Regions from separate parts of the Gracilibacillus phocaeensis genome, predicted to be linked through region 1. Evidence: riboswitches for the same ligand, from Rfam matches in the RefSeq annotation. Region 1 holds a riboswitch; each other region holds the start of a gene.

Region 1 (6,779 bases):
GAAACGGTCGTAATGGAGTTACCGGACCAGTACAAGGAGCATGCTTCCGAGGCGAAGCGGATTGCCAACGCGGTTCATGTGGCACGTGATATTTGTAATGAACCAGCCAATATGCTTTATCCGGAAAGCTATGCTGATTACCTAAAAAAATTGTTTGCTGATACAAATGTCGAAGTGAACATTGTTTCACAACAAGAATTGGGACAAGCAGGATTTTATGCCGTGGAGACGGTAGGTAAGGGAAGTGTGTATCAACCTTGTGTTGCCATTCTCACCTTGAAAAATGCGGAACAGGATGCCATGGCATTAGTAGGTAAGGGCGTCACCTTTGACTCTGGTGGAGTAAATGTAAAAACAGGTAGTGCTATAGCAGAAATGAAAATGGACTTAGGCGGCGCGGCGGCAGTGACTGGAGCGATGAAATTATTGGCCGATAGTCAGGTGCCGTGTCATGTTCAAGCTATTTTACCACTGGTTACCAATGTTAGCGGTGCGAATGCTTATCTGCCATCAGATGTAATTCAATATAAAGACGGACCAAGTGTGGAAGTAGGTAATACTGATGCAGAAGGGAGGCTGATTCTTGCGGATGCCATTTTATATGCGCAGCGTCAAGGAATTCGGCAAATTGTTGATATTGCTACCTTGACTGGGAATGTGGGTCAGGCACTAGGGTTAAAGATGGCTGGTATTTATAGTAATGATCTAAAGATTGTAACCAAGTTGTATCAATATGGCCAGATTAGTGGAGATTTTGTATGGCCGCTTCCACTTGAAAAGGATTATAAGCGTTATTTGGCCAGTCAAGTTGCGGACATTTCCAATATGAGCAGCACTCCTTTTGGTGGTTCTATTACAGCTGCCTTATTCATTGAACACTTTGTCGAAGCCGCGACCAATTGGATTCATATTGATATGGCCAACACCTCCAAGTTCTTTCCTGACGGGAATAAAGGTGCCTCTGGGTTTGGAACGAAACTGCTTTATGAACTAGTGAGGAACAGTGAGGAGCTTTGGGGAGAATAGGGAATGACATGGGACTGCAGAATGATAGAATTCTGTGGTCTTTTTTATAAATGGAAGCAATCATTAGTAAAATGTATTTGACAATAAATTGATGGCATTTTATCATGGATATGTAAAAAGTTTTTTACTTTAAGGGTGAACCTATTTTATGAAAAATTCGATACGAACGATAAGAAAAGAAATGAAAATATCTCAAGAAGAACTTGCCGATCGATGTGGCGTTACAAGGCAAACGATTAACGCTATTGAGAATAATAAGTATGATCCCACTCTTAGTCTGGCGTTTAAATTATCAAAGAATCTTCATACGACAGTAGATCATTTATTTGTTTTTGTGGAGGAGGACGTCAAATGAAATTAAGTAAACCGGACGAAATGGAATACAGTCATCATTTGAAATCTTCAAGGAATGGATTTATGGTTTATACTGTAGCACTAGCTATATGGGTGATCTATGATATCATTGCCGCTAATGAATTTGGTCTGGCATTTATCATTCTCATCCTTGGGAATCTTGTCTTTTTGTGGTCAAAGGTCTTTCTAAATGCACAAACGAAAACAAAGGAAGATAAAATAAAAATACCAACGAAAACAATCTTATGGACAATTATTATTGCTCTCCTATTTCTTGCTATCATTTTCATTATTGATTATTATTTCTAGGCTAACGGAGGTTTTACTACGTTTGTTGCAAAACTTAGGTTTTATATTTTAAATCGAATATAAAAGTTGCTGGGTACTTATGTGTCCAGCAACTTTTTATTGGAAACCATGTAGCAGGTTACAACAGATAAGCTGACCCCGCCTATCATCATAAATTCGTTAGGGAAAACAGATGATCATTTAGTATCCCTTTTTGTAATCCACCACATTTTTTTGAGGTATGCCATTAAGAAGGTAATACCGCAAGTTAGGAATGAATATTTCTTTTACTACACGTTCGGTGTAATGTTCAGTGGCTCCTGCTGTGTGTGGAGTGACGATCACATTATCCATCTCCCAAAGTGGATTGTCAGCCGGTAAGGGTTCCGTTTCAAAGACGTCCATTCCTGCACCAGCTAGTTCCTTATTTCGGAGTGCCTGAATTAATGCCTCTTCATCTACGATTTCCCCTCTGCCGATATTAATCAAAAAAGCCGTATCCTTCATTTGTCGAAATTGCTCCTTGCCAAACAGATGGGTAGTTTCCTTGGTAAGTGGAAGTGTAATCACGACAAAGTCTGATTGGCTGAGAACCTGTTCCAATTGCTCCGTTTGATACATGCCGTCAAAATCGTTGACCAGCTTGCCGGAGTGTCTGACTCCTAATGTTTTCATGCCAAACGCCTTGGCGATTTTGGCGGTTTCCTGTCCGATTGCACCTGTTCCGATAATACCGATTGTTTTTTGATGAATTTCTAATTCAAGTCCGCCGTTATGCCAGTTTTTCTCTTGTTGTTGACGCACATATGTATGAATTTTTCTCGTCAATCCCAGTATCATTGCAAAGATGGTCTCCGAGATAGGAAAGGCATGAACGCCATTAGCGCTTGTAAGCATGACATCTTTTTGCTGCAATCCGGAAAGTGGCAAACTATCGACACCGGCACTCCATGCTTGCACCCATTTAAGTTGGTTATTATTTTGAAGGAGCGTATTTGCTGCCGCGCTTTTCCAATGCAATACGATTTCTGCCTGTTCCAGATCTTCCTGGATACTCTTGCTGTCTTTACTTGCGACAACCTTCCAATCAGGTGCCGCTGACCGGATTGCGGATAAAAGGTGGTGCGATAAATCAGTATTGACAACTAATGTTTTGCTGGTCATAGGATATCCCCTCTCATTTCATTACTGGTTTGTCTTCATTTTATCATCTTTTGGATGGAATGCTGTAGCAAGATGACTTTTGATTATGAAGAACCCCTTCTAACAGAAAAAAACTTGGAATTATGTCCGTAAGAATGAATCTAACAGACAAAAAATCGCCGAATCGCAAAACTATGTCCGTAAGAATGAATCTAACAGACAAAAAACCGCCGGATTGCAAAACTTTGTCCGTAAGAATGAATCTAACAGACAAAAAATCGCGGGATCGCAAAACTATGTCCGTAAGAATGAATCTAACAGACAAAAAATCGCCGAATCGCAAAACTATGTCCGTGAGAATGAATCTAACAGACAAAAAATCGCCGGATCGCAAAATTATGTCCGTAAGAATGAATCTAATAGACAAATTACTAAACTTTGTCCGTAAGAACACTTCTAGTCGATGAAAGCCAGAGGCATAATGAAAGGGTGCGAATAAAACAGCTAAACAGAATGAAGATTTCTCCTATTTAGCTGTTGACAATTGGCCATTTTCATTATATGATTGTCGTTATAGAAAAATAGTTTCTTGAAGGAAAAAGGATGAATTTTATGAACGATGATTTGCTTTAAATTCGGCCTCTAATATCTCTGGCTCTCCATAAGATGGACTTCCAGCTGTTTGCTACAAAAGCTTAAAAAGCGCCGATGATGTAGTTCGTGGGGATAGAATCTCCTCTGTTAACATGGGAGGCAGGAATTTTAAGCAGATGAAACACAGAAGCGAATAGTTAAATGAGCCTGCTGATTCGTGGTGGCATCAGCAAGTCGTTTAACATGTATCATATATTCGTGATAAACAGGTAAAGTAAAGTGAAAAAAGAGGTAACAACAGCTACAGTGGTGTGTGGCATGTTGTTACCTCTTTTGTGATTAAGCTTTGTTTCTAGTCGAACTTCGCGGAAATCCTGTTAATATCGCTACGATACCGCATACCCCAAGCAATATAGGATAAAAAGAATAAGGAATCACCTGTAAGGGTGAGATAGAGGCCAGGCTGGCGATGGCAAGCATTTGGCCTCCATATGGTACAATTCCCTGCCAGCAGGCGGCGAATATATCCAGTAAACTGGCTGCCCTTCTTGGCTGAATGCGATATTCTTGTGCAATATTTTTGGCAAGTGGTCCGGTCATAATAATCGAAATCGTGTTATTGGCTGTGCTAATATCGGCAACACTTACCAGGCTGGCAATGCCGAACTCGGCTCCTTTTTTGGAATGTATTCTGTTGGAAACGAAATTCAGCAGGAAGGTAATCCCGCCATTGTGTTGAATAATTCCAATCATTCCGCCGATTAATAAGGCAACGATCGCAATGTCTTCCATATTGATGATTCCCTGCGAAGCGGCTTGGATCAGGGTTGTTCCCGTATAGGAGCCGTCAATTAAGCCAATCACCCCGGCAAAAATAATTCCGCCTATCAGGACAATCAATACATTGACACCGAGTATAGCAACAATCAATACGGTGAGATAAGGAAGCACTTTAACAAAATTATACGAGTAATCCTCCAGGTTATTGACATGACTTCCAGAAGTAATTACCCATAAAATAACGGCGGTGACGATTGCACCAGGCAATACAATAAAAAAATTGGTTTTAAATTTGTCGCTCATAGCCGAATTTTGTGTTCGCGAAGCAGCAATGGTTGTGTCTGAGATCATCGACAGGTTATCACCAAACATCGCCCCGCCCAGAACGGTAGCCATTGCTAGTGCCATCGGAATATCGGTCTGTTCGGCAATTCCGATACCAATTGGTACAAGCGCCACAACGGTTCCCATCGAAGTTCCCATCGTAACGGAGATAAAACAACCGATGATGAACAAACCAATCATTAATAGGTTAGCTGGCAGTAAAGATAATCCAAGATTTACTGTGGCATCAACGGCTCCCATGCCGCTTGCCACTTCTGAGAATGCTCCGGCAAGCACGAAGATAATGACCATTAAGACAATGTTCTCGTGTCCGGCTCCTTTTGTAAATACTTCTATTTTCTTGCTTAATTTTTCCTTGCGGTTCATGGCCAGTGCTACCGCTGAAGCAATGATGATCGCGACATTAATCGGCATACTGGAAAAGTCTCTAGTAACGATACCTGTCCCAATAAATAACATGATAAAGATAAGTAACGGTAATAGTGCATATGCGTTCCCTTTTGCTTGCTGTGTCATTTGAATGACCTCCTGTGCTGTTAATTCATCGTCATGCCGCCTGTAATGTTGAGTGCCTGCCCTGTCATATAATCGGAAAATGGGGAGGCAAGAAACATCACGACATAAGCGACATCTTCGGGAGTTCCGGTTCGTCCGAGTGGTACTTGTGAAGCGTCTTCTTGACGAATTGCTTCCTCATCTAATCCTCGAAGCTTTCCACCAAGGACACGTTCCCGGTGTTTCATGCTGGTTTCAATGATCCCGGGACAGACAGCATTTACGTTGATTTGATCCTGAGCAAGTTCTAAGGCCATCACCTTTGTCAAGCCAATTACGGCATGTTTGGAAGCAACGTAAGAGCCCATTAAGCGATAGCCGTTCTTACCTGCTTGTGAGGCGATATGTATCATTTTGCCGCTGGTTCCTTGTTTTTTCATTTGCTGGGCAATGACCTGACTGCATAACTGGACTCCTTTTGCATTGACGTCCATCGTTTTGTCCCAATCTTCTTCTTTGATATCGACCAGATAATCCATCGTTGAGATGCCAGCATTATTAACAAGAATATCTACTTTACCAAAACGGTTGATGACCTGTTCCATCATTTTTTCTACATTCTCTTTATTGGAGACATCTGCTTGGATATAAAATAAGTCTCTTTCTGTATTTCTGCCGCTGGGGTGTAGATCGACAACGGCCACCTTTGCATGAGAATGACGCAGGGCGTCGACGATGGCTTTTCCAATTCCATTTGCTCCGCCTGTGACAACGGCCACTTTATCTGTAAGGTCTATCGTGAACATAAAAAATCCTCCCTTGCATTAGAAAAGGGCCTTTTCTGCATAAGAAGAGGCCCTTAAGTGTTTATTCACTGCTCCTCTTATCTGTTAGCATAATCGCTACTGGAATTGGCACATTACTCCATGGAGCTGTTGCCGAGGCTTCCAAGGGCCAGTCCCTCCACCTCTCTAGATAAGAATTGTCTATTAATGATGTTTCTAAATATAACGTTTTTGCTAGGTAAAATCAAGTGTTTTGTTTTGCTAATAGAGCCTCTTGAACAAAAGTTTGCACTGAAACCTTTCTATATAAGTTGAAGGTATAAATGTGACAAAACGTGTGATAAGCAAGTCTTTGCTCGCTTTATTGCCTAATAATATCTAGGTTGATCCAGGAGAAATTACTTCATTCCACTTATATAGTGCAATTCTCCTGTTATACGACACACCCCATTGCTTTTATTATATTTTATATTATAATAGTAAACACAATGTAATGGATTACATTGTTAATAGAAAGGCAATAAAGCAAACAAAATTCAGAAAAAAATGAAAGGAGGTAACAAAATGCCAACGATTCAAGATGTAGCCAAGAAGGCAGGAGTATCCGTGGCTACGGTGTCCCGAGTACTAAATAAACCATCATCCGTAGCAGAAAAAACCCGAGAGAAAGTGAATAAGGCGATGAAGGTGTTAGATTATTCACCCAGTATCTTAGGGAGAAATTTGCGAAATTCGGAAAGTCGCATGTTGTTAGTTTTATTGCCAAAGATATCGAATCCTTTCTATTTGAGAATAGTTGAGGGAATTGAAGAAACCGCTTTAAATTATGGTTATCATATATTAGTATGTCAAACGCACACCACTTCAGAGCGAGAAGATGTTTATTTCAATTTGTTGAAAAACCAGCAGGCGGCTGGGGCCATTACTATGGATCCGCTGATTAATCGTCAGACCATTTCTAGTTTGGCA
Region 2 (6,779 bases), 440 kb from region 1:
ATTTCGCGCTTCCCCTTTTACATGAAAACTGGATTCTGTCTCCAGCATTAATTGGATCCCTTGTCGTACAATTGCTTGATCCTCGGCAATCAGAATATCCGTCATGCTGTATCCTCCTTTAGTGGAAACGATCCTCTAACAATAAATTGCTGCTGATAGGTTTGCACCTCTAAATAGCCACTCAACTGAACTAATCGCTCGCGCATCGACTGCAAGCCAAACCCTTCTTTTACCTCCATTTGTTGTTCGATGGGATTACTCACTTCAAAGCGAAAATGTGTCTGTCCAGGGGCTTCTAGCACGATCATCGCTTCCTTTCCCGGACTATGGCGCATCACATTCGTCATTGCCTCTTGAATAGCCCGGTAGGTGATGCTCGCTTGCTCCGGCGTTAATAGAACAGATAATGCATTTTTTCTCAATGAAAACTGAATAGACATATATTGCTCCGCCTCTAATTTACGAATCAAATGAATAATGGCAGCGAGACCTGTAGTGTTATCCTCCCGCAATGCCCTGACCGCTCTTCTTGTTTCTGATAAACTTTCCTGGGCCAGGCTTTTTAGATCACCCATCTCCTTACTATCACCCTGCATACGCAAGATTTCAATCTTCATTAATAAGTTCGTTAAGGTATGCCCCACCCGATCATGGATTTCTCTGCCTATCGACACACGTTCTTCTTGGCGGGCATGCTGATCTCGCGTCACCGATTCACGTTTGATACTGCGGTACCGTTGTAATAAAGCTTGATATCTCACTTCTATATCTTCCAATCGCGTGCTGTTACGACGATAATAATAGGTACCCAAATAAGCAGATAGGACAATCAATAGGCATACAGGGATGGGCATAGAACCGATCGTCGTGACGATAAAGGATAATAGCAGTAAGCTAATCAGCAGATAAACCATCTTGGAACTTATCCGTTCAATAATAGCAATAAAGGTGTATGTATACATCATCAATGCGAATGGATTCATGACCGCTTCTCTGGGCCAGCCAGCACTAAAAGTAATAATAATAATTAAAAGCAACCATAGAAACGGATAGCTTTTTCTCGCAATAGAGGTAAAAAAGAAGGTAGCGAAAAAGATCGCAGCCATCAGTAACAAATAAGTTACATCCAACATCTGCAGCTGTATCTCATACCAAATAGCACCAGTCCAAGCAAACAGCCACAACCCTAACCAAATCCAGAAATGCATCCTTCTCCCCCCTCTTCACTCCTACCTATAATATACCATATATCGCTGCTATTACGAAAAAACATCGGAACAGATCACTCGCTTCTCTACTATAAATCTTTTATACTTGATGAAAGCGTTTGATTTCATTCGTCAAACAAGGAGGATAAATAGATGAAATATCGTCGTTTAGGAAATACAGGATTGAAAGTAAGTGAGATTAGCTTAGGAAGCTGGCTTACTTATGGAGGATATGTTGAACAGCAACAGGCACAGAAAGCGATTGATACGGCATATGATCTAGGCATCAATTTTTTTGATACAGCCAATGTCTATATGCGTGGGGAGGCAGAGAAGATTGTTGGCAAGGCACTTCGTAACTATCCGCGACATTCCTATGTCCTAGCCACTAAGGTTTTCGGCAAAATGGGGGATGGTCCTAATGATCAAGGTCTTTCGCGCAAGCATATTATGGAACAATGTGAAGCCAGCCTAACTCGACTAGGACTTGATTATGTCGATATCTATTACTGTCATCGTTATCATGCAGATACGCCATTAGAAGAAACTTTACGTGCTTTAGATGATTTAGTCAGACAAGGCAAGGTGCTATACATCGGGGTAAGTGAATGGTCCGCCGCACAAATTGCCGAGGCAGTACATATTGCCGACAAGCGATTATTGGATCGCATTGTCGTCCATCAGCCCAATTACAGTATGCTTCACCGACAGATTGAGGATGAGATTATCCCTATTAGTGAAAAACATGGAATCGGCCAAGTAGTTTACTCACCATTAGCGCAAGGGGTGCTCACTGGCAAGTATAAAAAAGGGCAAGATATCCCTGCTGACAGTCGAGCAGCTCAAGACAATTTAGATTTATCCAAATTACTAACAGCTAAGAATCTGGACCGCGTCGAGGCGTTAAATAATGAAGCGGCCAATGAAGGGATCTCCTTGTCCCAGCTTGCCCTTGCCTGGATCCTGCGCCAATCCAATGTGTCTAGCGCATTAATTGGGGCGAGTAAGCCCGAACAAATCGAAGAAAATGTTCAAGCTTCCGGTGCCAAATTGTCACCAGAAACCATGGCCAAGGTGGAAGGGATTTTGAGTAATCCTTATCACTAATTCCATTCCAATGTGGTAAATCAATAAATGAGTCCGATGGTTTATCATCTCCACACAATGTTAGCTGAACCAATCGGGTCGTTACCTAGTTATAAGCATCCCACTTAAAATCATTATGCTTTTCCTGGTGGGACGCTTATAGCCTGTTACACTACGTTAAACAAAATCGATTTCTTGAAGCGGAAGTCGAACATAATATGGTAAGAAAATACATGAGTCTGTTTTTCTTGTAGTGGATCAAGATGAAATGAGGATAGAGATACCCATTTTTATTTTCGATTATTAAGTGCGGAAGGAATATTAATGATCCTTACACCTTTCGCCAACAATCCCTGAATAGCAGCCATTGTTAGGTTTATTTAGACCTTTTTCTACCATAATACCCACACTAGCTAGCTTCTTCATGATATATTCTTGTTCTTCCGCAAAAGTTTTTTTCCGCATCATGCAACACCTCTTCCACCAACATTCCCTTTTTATGTTACTATATCATCCTATTTTAACAAGAGGTAGATGATTTAAAATGGACATATTAAATACTTTATACATTTATAAGCAAGTCTTCTTTCACATTATCTCCTGATAATACCTCGTTTGATCCATTCGTGTAAATGGATCAAGAGCACTTATCCAATAAATGAGAAATTATTTAATTCAACTTATATATCCTATGATAAATAAACTTAAATACCTAATATTAGACCGAGTATTATTTTACATGATTCTTTTTAAAAGCCTCCTTTCTTAAACCAACCTTCTCACTAGTCATTATGTATGAAATTAACATAAATCCGACAAAACCTATTGACATTAAGGGTTAATGTGTATAAGATATAGAATAACAATTATTACACTAATTTTCTTATCAAGAGAGGTGGAGGGGCAGGCCCAGCGAAACCTCGGCAACAGGTTAACCATATACACTGTGCCAATTCCTGCGGGACAGCATATATTTTAGTAATGGAACCCGAGAGATAAGAAGGAATGATAACAAGATTATCTACCTTCTTAATCGATCATGATTGAGAAGGTTTTTATTATATGAGGAGGAGTTTACATGATTACGTTTGATAACTTTCACGACAGTGATTTCCATCATGAAACTTACGACGATAATGATCCGACTAAAGGTGCTCAAAGTCTTTTAGAATGGGCGTACCAGACATATGATGATTCGCTTGTTTATGCCTGCAGCTTCGGTGCCGAAAGCATGGTTTTGATTGATCTTATTGCCCAAACGAAGCCTGATGCTAAACTCGCTTTTCTAGATACAGGACTGCATTTTCAAGAAACCTATGATTTGATTGAGGAAGTCAAACAGCGTTACCCATCGCTTCAGATCACCTTTAAAAAGCCAGAGTTAACGGTGGATGAGCAACGAGAGAAGCACGGAGCGGCCTTATGGTCCCGAAACCCTGATCAATGCTGTTATATCCGCAAAGTGAAGCCATTAGAAGAAGTACTAAGTGGTGCCACTGCTTGGATATCCGGTCTAAGAAGAGAGCAATCGCCTACAAGGGCGAACACGAATTACATCAACAAGGATGAACGGTTTCAATCCGTAAAAGTATGTCCTTTGATTCATTGGACTTGGGATGATGTTTGGGGATATATTGAAGAACATCAGCTACCCTATAATGCCTTGCATGATCAAAATTATCCGAGTATCGGTTGTATCCCTTGTACCTCACCAGTAACTGGCGAAGGTGATGAACGTTCAGGAAGATGGAGTAATTCTCAAAAGACGGAATGCGGCTTACACATCGCTCCATCGTCTTAATTTTTTTCGGCATACCCCAGTAAATCGATCGTATTAATAAAAATGAGGTGACGACATTGACTTTACAAGTGGCAAATTCCCCATTTGATCAAAAGCAAACAGAAATCTTAAACCAGCTCTTACCAAGCTTAACTGAATCTCAAAAAACTTGGCTTTCTGGTTACTTAGCAGCTTCTCAAGGCAGCGAACCTGCACCGGCTGCCGCTTCCACACCGGAGGCGACACAGGAAGAAGTCATTGCCACACGAACCGCTACTATTCTTTACGGTTCTGAAACTGGCAATAGCCAGACACTAGCTGAACAGCTATCCGACAAATTGAAAGGGATGCAGCGTGAGGTACATGTTTCAAGTATGGATGACTTTAAGGCTAAGAAACTCAAAGAAGTAGAAGATTTATTTATTATCACCGCCACACATGGAGAGGGAGATCCACCCGATAATGCGATTGAATTCCATGAATTTCTTCACAGTCGCAAAGCACCGAAATTACAAGGCGCTAAGTTCTCTGTCCTGTCATTGGGCGATGAATCATATGAACATTTTTGTCAGACAGGGCTAGATTTCGATAAGCGCTTAGAAGAATTAGGCGCGGAACGCATTCATCCCCGAGTGGATTGCGATGTCGATTTTGAGGAATTGGCAGAGGAATGGATCACTGGTCTATTAGGTGTATTAGAGGAACAAACGGAGAAAAGTGTAAAAACGAATGCAGCCGTCCCTACCCCTGCAGAGCAGCCGATTTTTTCTAAAAGCAACCCTTACAGCGCAGAGGTGCTTGATAACATCGTGTTAAGTGGCAACACATCCAAGAAGGAGACTCGTCATATCGAAGTTTCCTTAGAGGGATCCAATCTTCAATTTGAACCAGGAGACTGCTTGGCCATTTTTCCGAAAAACGAACCACTGCTAGTCAAGCAAGTGATCGAGACTTTAGAATGGAATCCGGAACAAACAATTCCGATCAATAAGCAAGGAGAAATCCGCTCGATCCAAGAGGCATTATCATCGATCTTTGAGATTTCCAGACTGACAAAAGGACTGTTAGAAAAAGCAGCAAACCATTTTGACAACGAAGCATTACAGCAGCTTATTACTGACAAAGCAAAAGTGAAAGCCTATCTCGACGGACGTGACTTACTCGATCTCATCATCGATTATCCGCCGAACGCACTGGATCCAGCCAATATTATGCATATATTGCGCAAAATACCTGCCCGGCAATACTCGATTGCCAGCAGCTATAAGGCGAATCCTGACGAAGTCCATTTAACCATTACTACCGTAAGATACCAGACATGGGGGCGCGAACGTAATGGGGTTTGCTCCGGGGAAATCGCAGACCGTATTGAGCCCGGTGATCAATTAAGTATTTATGTTCATAAAAATCCGAACTTCAAGTTCCCATTTGATGAACAAACACCAGTGATTATGATCGGACCTGGAACAGGAGTTGCTCCATTTAGAGGCTATATTGAGGAACGAGAAGAACTGGAACTCAAAGGAAAGACCTGGCTGTTCTTCGGTGATCAGCACTTCCGCTCCGATTTCCTTTACCAGGTGGATTGGCAAAAATGGTTGAAACAAGGCTATCTAACCAATATGGATGTTGCCTTTTCTCGTGATCAAGCAGAGAAGATATATGTCCAACAGCGCATGCAGGAAAAGGCCAAAGAATTGTATACATGGCTGGAAGAAGGTGCCCATATTTTCGTCTGTGGTGATGAAAAATACATGGCTAAAGATGTCCATCAAACACTAGAAACGATTGTCGCTCAAGAGGGAAATAAAACAGAAGAAGAAGCAAAGGCTTATGTTAACCAGCTAAAAAAAGAGAAAAGATATCAGCGCGATGTTTACTAAGGGGGAAATATATCATGGCAGATCAGCCCAAACTCGATCCAACGGAGAAACTGAAAGAAAACAGCAATTATTTACGCGGGACGATTAAAGAAGGGTTATCCGACCCAATCACCGCCTCTATCTCCGAGGATGATACAAAACTATTAAAATTTCATGGCAGCTACCAGCAGGATGATCGCGATATTCGAGATGAGCGACGCAAACAGAAATTGGAGCCTGCCTATCAGTTTATGCTCCGCATTGCCATCCCAGGCGGTGTTTCTACTGCGAAACAGTGGCTGGCAGTCGATGAGTTGTCTCGAAAATACGGCGACAACACGATCAAGCTAACCACTCGTCAGGCTTACCAGCTTCATGGTGTACTAAAATGGGACTTGAAAGACACGATCCAAACGATTAATGAAGAAGCCATGACCACGATCGCAGCCTGTGGTGATGTGAACCGTAATGTGATGTGCAATCCTAACCCTTACCAATCCGATATTCATCAGGAAGTACAGGATTGGGCACAGCAAATCAGTGATCACCTTTCCCCAAAAACAAGTGCCTACCATGAGCTTTGGTTAGATGGTGAGAAGGTGATTGATTCCAAAGAAGACACCGAACCGATTTACGGTAAAACCTATTTACCACGAAAATTCAAGATCGGTATCGCTGTTCCACCATCGAATGATGTCGATATCTTTTCCCAGGATATCGGATTGATTGCAATCGTAGAAGACGAGGAATTACAAGGCTTTAATGTCGTAGTCGGTGGCGGAATGGGATCGACACATGGCGATACTAACACCTATCCGCAGTTAGGTAGAATAGCAGGATATA
Region 3 (6,779 bases), 250 kb from region 1:
CTAGTTCATTCAAGTTTTCTTTGCTGGAGCGGATCGTGAATTCAGCCCCCGCATCATCCTCAATAAACTGTTTATCAGGCGGTGTTTCCCCAGGCACAGGCCAGAAGATAAACAGAATAACACCGAAGATAAGCACGGCGTTTACCGCTAACAATGTGATAAATAATTTTCTCCAATTGGTTAATTTTTTTTCTTCCATTATGGTCATCCTTTAGCCTTGAGCATCTTGTAAATCATTTTGTAAATAGGTAATAACGCGTTCTGCCATCAATTGGTATCCACGGTGGTTTGGGTGGAAATTATCCTCTGAAAATACTTCTTCATCCGTGTACTGAAAGATATCCTGCATCGGAATATAGTGTACCTGCTCAAAGTTATTGGTCACTTGCAGGCTGGCATTATTCCACCTAGTAACAATTTGATTGAGTTCCTCGATATCACTGAAATAGGATTCAAACGGGTTAAAGAAACCAAGTAAATAGATATTAGCATCTGGATTGGTTTCCATGATCTTTTCGAGAATCTGTCTTAGTCTATCGCTGTATGGTTGTCGTTCTTCGATAAAAGGTTCTTCTGTAAGATTCATAAAGTTATCTTTCATAATCTGCATAATATCATTGGCACCAATCGTTATTAATACCATATTAGCGTCCTCTAATGAATCGGTAATCTCCGGATTATCTTCTAATCGTCTTAACAAGTGGTCTGTTCGATTACCTCGCACACCAAAGTTATCAAAGGTTACATGGATGTTCTCCTCATCTAACTGATCTTCTAATATACCTACATACCCACCATTATCGTCTTCATCACCAACACCTTGTGTGAGCGAGTCACCAATCGCAACAATATGAGTATCACTTTGCAAAAAATTAAGTGCACCTATGACCCTGTCACGGACAGTCTGAGCAAGCGATTCTTCTTCCTCTTGCGGTTCATCCTCTGGTGTTTCTTCTTCTGTCTCCTCTTCGGTAGAGGGAGGGTTTTGCTCTGGTTGTCTCTGCTCGTTCTTATCTGGTTGTAAAAAGAGAAACAAAACTATTCCGATCACTACAATGATGATGAACAGCATAATTAATCTTTTTTTGCTCATCTGCATACACCCACAATACATAATCTCATTAATATTTTATACCCTTATCTTATCAATATTAACATGGCGGTGCACATATGCCATAATATTCTGATTTCCTACTTCAAGGATTCGTTTGAACGAGGAGACTTGTAACCGTGATCGATTAATTGAATGAGAAATATACGTTTTTTGTGGGTGAGTGTCTGAAGCTTTCAATGATAAGAAGAATCAATCGCCTGTTTTCTTATTCTTAAAAAAACGGCCTAAAATCCGTCCGGCCCTTTACCGACCACTCAAAGTAGATACAGAACTACCGATAGGATTATGTAAAGTAGCTATGTCATTATTTTGAGAGATTGTGTGTGCGTGACAACGCTCTAGCCAACCACTTCGCTTTCCGCAGGCACGGCTTCAGCTAACTTGAAAAAGAAAAGCACTTTTTAGTTAGCTGAAGCCGGCCCCATGGAAAGCGTAGCCTATTCCTGGAGCGTTTGCTTCGCACAGATAAAACGATCAAACTCACCACTAAGGAAAGTGTGCTACTTAACATAATCCATCTTATCGGTACTCTCGTTCAAGGTCAAAATCATTCCAAGTCCTGTTATACCAAAGATTATATGCTTTCTTATCTCATTTAAAAAATAACCGCAATGATTATCTCATTACGGTTATTCTTCCTATTTTTTTGCTTGTTGCGTCAAGGTGATGAGACTAGACAACGATTATTTTCCGCGACGTAATCGATCTGCTTCTTCAAACGGGCATTTATCTTCAACCACAATTTGACCGTTGGCCTCTGCCTTTGCTTTGACATCGGCGTCTGTTTGTCCTGCTGCAAACCAGACAATCTTTGCCTGATCGCTATAGAAGTCCTGAGCTTGTCCACTATCTGTAATAAACAATAGATCAATCTCTTCTTCTGCTTGATTTGCTGCAGTGACATGGTAGCCAAGCTTTTGAAGTTTAACGGCGGCAATCGAATGATCGATATCACCAGCTACCAGAATATTTTTCGGACGAATGTCTCCGCCTTCACGATCGAAAGGGGAAGATAGGGCCCATTCGATCGCTTGTTCCTTACTGATGTGAATAGTTGGCTCACTGTTGGTTGCCTTGGCAATCGCCTGGTCTAAATCGGCGATGATATCATCTGGAGCTTCTAAACCAACAGATAATCGGACGAGCTCTTCTTTTGTTCCGGAAGCCTCTAGTTCCTCTGCACTTAGCTGCTGCTGAGTAGTGGAAGCAGGGTGGATAATCAATGATTTGGCGTCGCCTACATTGGCCACATGAGACCATAGGGTAATGTTATCAATCAATTTTCGGCCTGCTTCTCTTCCGCCCTTAATACCAAAAGTAATCACAGAACCGTAATAGTTACGCAAATATTTCTGTGCAAGCTGATGAGAAGGGTGTTCCTCCAATCCTGGATAAGCTACCCATTCTATTTGTGGATGTTTCTGGAGATACTGAGCAACGGCTTGGGCATTCTCATGGTGACGTTCGACCCGTAAATGTAAGCTTTCTAATCCTTGTAAGAAATAGAAGGCATTTTGCGGACTTAAGGCAGGTCCGATATCACGTAATAAGTGAACCCGGAATTTCAGTGCAAAAGCAGCCGCACCAAGATCAATACCATAGCGAATGCCATGATAGGATTCATCCGGTTTGATAAAGCCAGGGAATTTTTCGTTATTCCAGTTGAAACGTCCACCGTCAATCATGATACCTCCAATTGTAGTACCATGTCCGCCAATCCATTTTGTTGCAGAGTGAACGACAATATCCGCTCCCCAACTAATCGGTTTGCAGACATAAGGTGTCGCAAAGGTATTATCAATGATTAGCGGAATATCGTTCTCATGAGCGATATCAGCCACTGCTTCAATATCGAATACATTCAAGCTTGGATTAGTAATCACCTCGCCGAAGACGGCCTTTGTTTTTGGTGTGATCGCCTTACGGAAGTTTTCTGGGTCTGCTCCATCTACAAAAATAACGTTAATGCCATAGTTCGGCAATGTATTTCTAAACAGATTATAGGTTCCGCCATACAGGTTGCTATCGGTTACAATTTCATCCCCCGAATTGGCTAGATTTAAGATTGCGAGTGTAATAGCAGACATCCCAGAAGCTGTAGCTACGGCGGCTACCCCATCTTCTAATATGGCCATCCGTTGTTCGAATGCGTCTACTGTAGGATTCATGATTCTGGAATAGATGTTACCAGTCTCTGCTAAGGCAAATAAGTTTTGGGCATGTTCGGCGTCATTAAACACATAGGATGTCGTTTGATAGATTGGCACTGCCCTGGCATTTGTCGTTGGATCTACCTGCTGTCCAGCGTGAAGCAAGTTTGTTTCATTTTTCGGAAATTGAAATGGATTTGTCATTTGTAAAAACCTCCTTGTATTGGATAAATTATCATGCCGTAAAGATTGGTTCTACTCCCCACTGTATGGTAGTGGAAAATCATTGATGTCTTAGTGAGCTCTTGTTTGTATGTACTCTCAGCATAACATAAAAACGTCCCACTAACCTTGTGAAAGGTAAGAAGGACGTATGCATTCATCAGACCTTCTCTTATCTTTCAGGTTATACCCTGTAGGATGTAGCACCATGTCAATAAAGACGGTTGCTGGGCTTCACAGGGCCTATTCCCTCAGCCACTCTCAATAAGAGCTTGTACGAATATAGAATTGATCTTAGTATACGTGAAGAACTGATGGTCGTCAACTAAAATATTCATTGATTTTCATGACTTTATACTTACTTAGATCAAGAAATGAATCATAGCGCCATAGTCGAATAGATGACAAGTGTTTAAATGGCAACTTCGTATCATTGCATTTTAATCAATAGATAGAACATGTGGATACCTTATTTTTGAAATATTGAAACAAAAGCCATTGATCATGCGTATAAAAGGGTATAGCTATATTAGGAAAAGGAGGTGCTTATCATGAAAAAAGGCACCATGATTCTAGGTTTTTTGCTGGTTATTTTTTTAACCGCTTGTTCGGAGGAGGATACATTTACGATCGATAAGGTGGACATGGACGCATATATTACAGACGAAGGTACGATGGAGGTGCGTGAGCTATATACCTATACCTTTGACGGCTCTTTTGAAGGAATGACAAGAACGATCGAATCAGATGACCATCATTTTCAAGCGTATTTGGCCAATGGAGAAACGATCGATGCCGACACAAATAACCTGCAGCCATTAGAGGTGGAAGAAGATGACGATACGTGGAAAGTGCATACACCCTCCCAGAATGAGACCAAACAAGTATTATACACCTATGAGGTTGACGGTTCGGTTACGAAGTATCAGGATGTCGCCGATCTGACTTATGCATTCTTTGACGACTCCAATGAAACGGATTTTCATGATATTTCGATCCAACTCCATCTACCTAACCAAAGTGCAGAGGATTTCCATTATTTCTTAAAGGACGATGCAGATGGTGAGTTGACGGAGACAGAAGATGGTATCACCTATAGCAATGATCTAGTCAAGGCAGGAGGTACCACCCAATTTCGTTTGGTTTTCCCGGCTGATCAACTCAACGCAATGGAAACAGATCAAGCGGAAATGATGGAGACTTCCATTTTGGAAGAAGAGGCACAGTTGGCGCAAAGGGCGGAGAATCTACCGGAAAAGACAGCTCTTCTTACGCCAATTGTAGTGGCAGGCTTGCTACTTTTATTAGGTGTGACACTAGTGATTTATCGTATTCATCCTAATCGTTATCGTGGATCGAAAGAGATGGATTCATTAATTCGAGTGGTAGAGGAAACAGATCCATTATTACTAAGTTATATTCACAGGTGGTATAATATTGACGTCCATAGTATCAATGCTGCCTTATTCTCTTTACGCAGACGAGGGATTGTTCATTTCACAGAAGTACCTTCAGAAAGAAAGGAAGAGGACACTGCTTATCGTTTTACATGGGACAATAATCCAAATAACCTTAGTCCCTCCGATCAACGATTACGTGAATGGTTATTTACGGAAAAGGACAAACAAGGAGAATATTTCTTATTGGAGTCGCTGCAAGATGATCCAGATATGCCTGAAAAAGAACGAACTCAACAGGCGAAGCAGCAGTATGAACAATTTTCTGAGTGGAGTAAACAAGCAAAGCAAGAAATGGAAGCAAATACCGAACGTAAACCGGTAGGCTTTTATTCCGGATTATCACTAATCATGAGCTTACTGGTGGCTGGAATGTTTTATTATCAGCTAACGATTCAGCCGATGACACCGACTACTCAGTTGATATTGACAATAATCTTAGCGGTAGTGACGGTGGTCAGTCTTATTTTTCATCGTCAAAAATTTGTCTTTCCTTTATTGTACTTGTTTGTGATTTTTGCTTCATTGGTTGCATTTACACTGGATACTGGAACCATTTGGACGATCATCTTTTATCTGATCAGCGGTCTCGTGCTTTTATTGGTTCCAGCATATTATTGGGGGCAAGAAATAAGACAGCTCCGTTATGCTGTTAAACAGGTCACCGATTTGTATCAAGAAGGCCGCTATCCAATAAGCAGTGATCAAGCTTTACTTGAAAAAAGAATAGAGAATGCGATCGTGTTAGGAAAAGGAGAGGTATTTGAACAGAAATATCAGGCGGATGTAACCCTTGCCCCTTTGTTGGTGACGATGTCTGCTCTTCCGGTTGCCTCTGCCTTTGATTCTAGTCACTTTATCCTCTATTCAGCAGCAGCCAGCTCTACTGCCGGAACAACCGGTAGTTCCCCTGGTGGAGGTGGAGGAGCGGGGGCCTTTTAAAAAAAGGCTTTTGCTCCCTTAAGGAAGGGAATGGAGATGACATGATTTTTTCTATAGGACACAAGCTCATTTTTTTGGTTGCTGCATAAACTGATATGGATACATTTATATAGGGGGTGAGCCTATGTCAGAAGACAAAAGAATGTCCGAATGGGGGGATGATTTGATTCGAAGGTTAGACGCTTTACTATACGAGAAGCCTAAGCGAAATGTGATGGAGACCATTGATCAATTCTTTGAACAAGCTAATCTTCCTCGACGTATCCCAGTAGATGTTGCCGAAACAGATCGTCAAATATTGATCCGGGTAGATTTACCAGGTCTGAAAAAAGAACAAGTACATGTGCAATTGACGGCTCCCAGTCAAATCACCATTATGATGGATTATCAAGAAGCAACCGAGTCTTATCAGGAAGAGATCCACTACCTTTACAAAGAAAGACGCAGGCAGCGCAAAGAACGGATTATCACGTTGCCTCAACCAATTGATAAGCGCACAATAAAGGCCAAATTTCGAGATGGAGTATTAGAAATTAGCGGCAATAAAATAGACAAAGAATATGATACGATAGAGGTTGAGTGAAGCGGTAGTGTTTACTGTCCGGCTGTGGGCAAGTATGCTATATTAGAAGGGATGCAAGTTAGCAATATGTAACTGAATTCCTTTTGTTTGACCGTGTTTTGGGAGGGGGGGTAACATAATGGCTATTACACAAATGATTATAACCGCTGTTCTTATCTTTAATATCATCTTATCCATGGTTATTATTTTTCTAGAACGAAAAAGTGCTACTTCCTCTTGGGCATGGATACTTGTATTAACTTTCATCCCTTTAGTAGGGTTTGTGCTGTACCTTATCTTTGGCCGTCAGCTCAGTAAGAAGCCGATATTTA

What was found. A riboswitch is a leader RNA that binds a small molecule or an ion and turns the genes downstream of it on or off. The one in region 1 is predicted to bind S-adenosylmethionine.
Region 2: another riboswitch for S-adenosylmethionine. It lies ahead of E0E32_RS07425 (phosphoadenylyl-sulfate reductase); the one in region 1 lies ahead of E0E32_RS05395 (SDR family NAD(P)-dependent oxidoreductase).
Region 3: another riboswitch for S-adenosylmethionine. It lies ahead of E0E32_RS06545 (PLP-dependent aspartate aminotransferase family protein); the one in region 1 lies ahead of E0E32_RS05395 (SDR family NAD(P)-dependent oxidoreductase).

The regions. Positions count from the first base shown of each region.
Region 1 covers NZ_LR131143.1:181,595-188,373, reverse strand. Annotated here, with positions in the region: gene E0E32_RS05420 (M17 family metallopeptidase) at 1-1,026, shown strand, start outside; gene E0E32_RS05415 (helix-turn-helix transcriptional regulator) at 1,175-1,381, shown strand; gene E0E32_RS05410 (hypothetical protein) at 1,378-1,689, shown strand; gene E0E32_RS05405 (D-2-hydroxyacid dehydrogenase) at 1,870-2,832, opposite strand; gene E0E32_RS22085 (hypothetical protein) at 2,955-3,278, shown strand; gene E0E32_RS05400 (Na+/H+ antiporter NhaC family protein) at 3,745-5,046, opposite strand; gene E0E32_RS05395 (SDR family NAD(P)-dependent oxidoreductase) at 5,067-5,831, opposite strand; SAM riboswitch class I at 5,906-6,007, opposite strand; gene E0E32_RS05390 (LacI family DNA-binding transcriptional regulator) at 6,375-6,779, shown strand, end outside.
Region 2 covers NZ_LR131143.1:617,307-624,085, forward strand. Annotated here, with positions in the region: gene E0E32_RS07410 (response regulator transcription factor) at 1-105, opposite strand, end outside; gene E0E32_RS07415 (sensor histidine kinase) at 102-1,208, opposite strand; gene E0E32_RS07420 (aldo/keto reductase family protein) at 1,362-2,315, shown strand; gene E0E32_RS22125 (hypothetical protein) at 2,616-2,762, opposite strand; SAM riboswitch class I at 3,175-3,296, shown strand; gene E0E32_RS07425 (phosphoadenylyl-sulfate reductase) at 3,373-4,095, shown strand; gene E0E32_RS07430 (assimilatory sulfite reductase (NADPH) flavoprotein subunit) at 4,152-5,957, shown strand; gene cysI (assimilatory sulfite reductase (NADPH) hemoprotein subunit) at 5,972-6,779, shown strand, end outside.
Region 3 covers NZ_LR131143.1:429,112-435,890, reverse strand. Annotated here, with positions in the region: gene E0E32_RS06555 (YpmS family protein) at 1-199, opposite strand, end outside; gene E0E32_RS06550 (SGNH/GDSL hydrolase family protein) at 212-1,093, opposite strand; gene E0E32_RS06545 (PLP-dependent aspartate aminotransferase family protein) at 1,798-3,468, opposite strand; SAM riboswitch class I at 3,656-3,757, opposite strand; gene E0E32_RS06540 (DUF2207 domain-containing protein) at 4,038-5,885, shown strand; gene E0E32_RS06535 (Hsp20/alpha crystallin family protein) at 6,010-6,468, shown strand; gene cls (cardiolipin synthase) at 6,587-6,779, shown strand, end outside.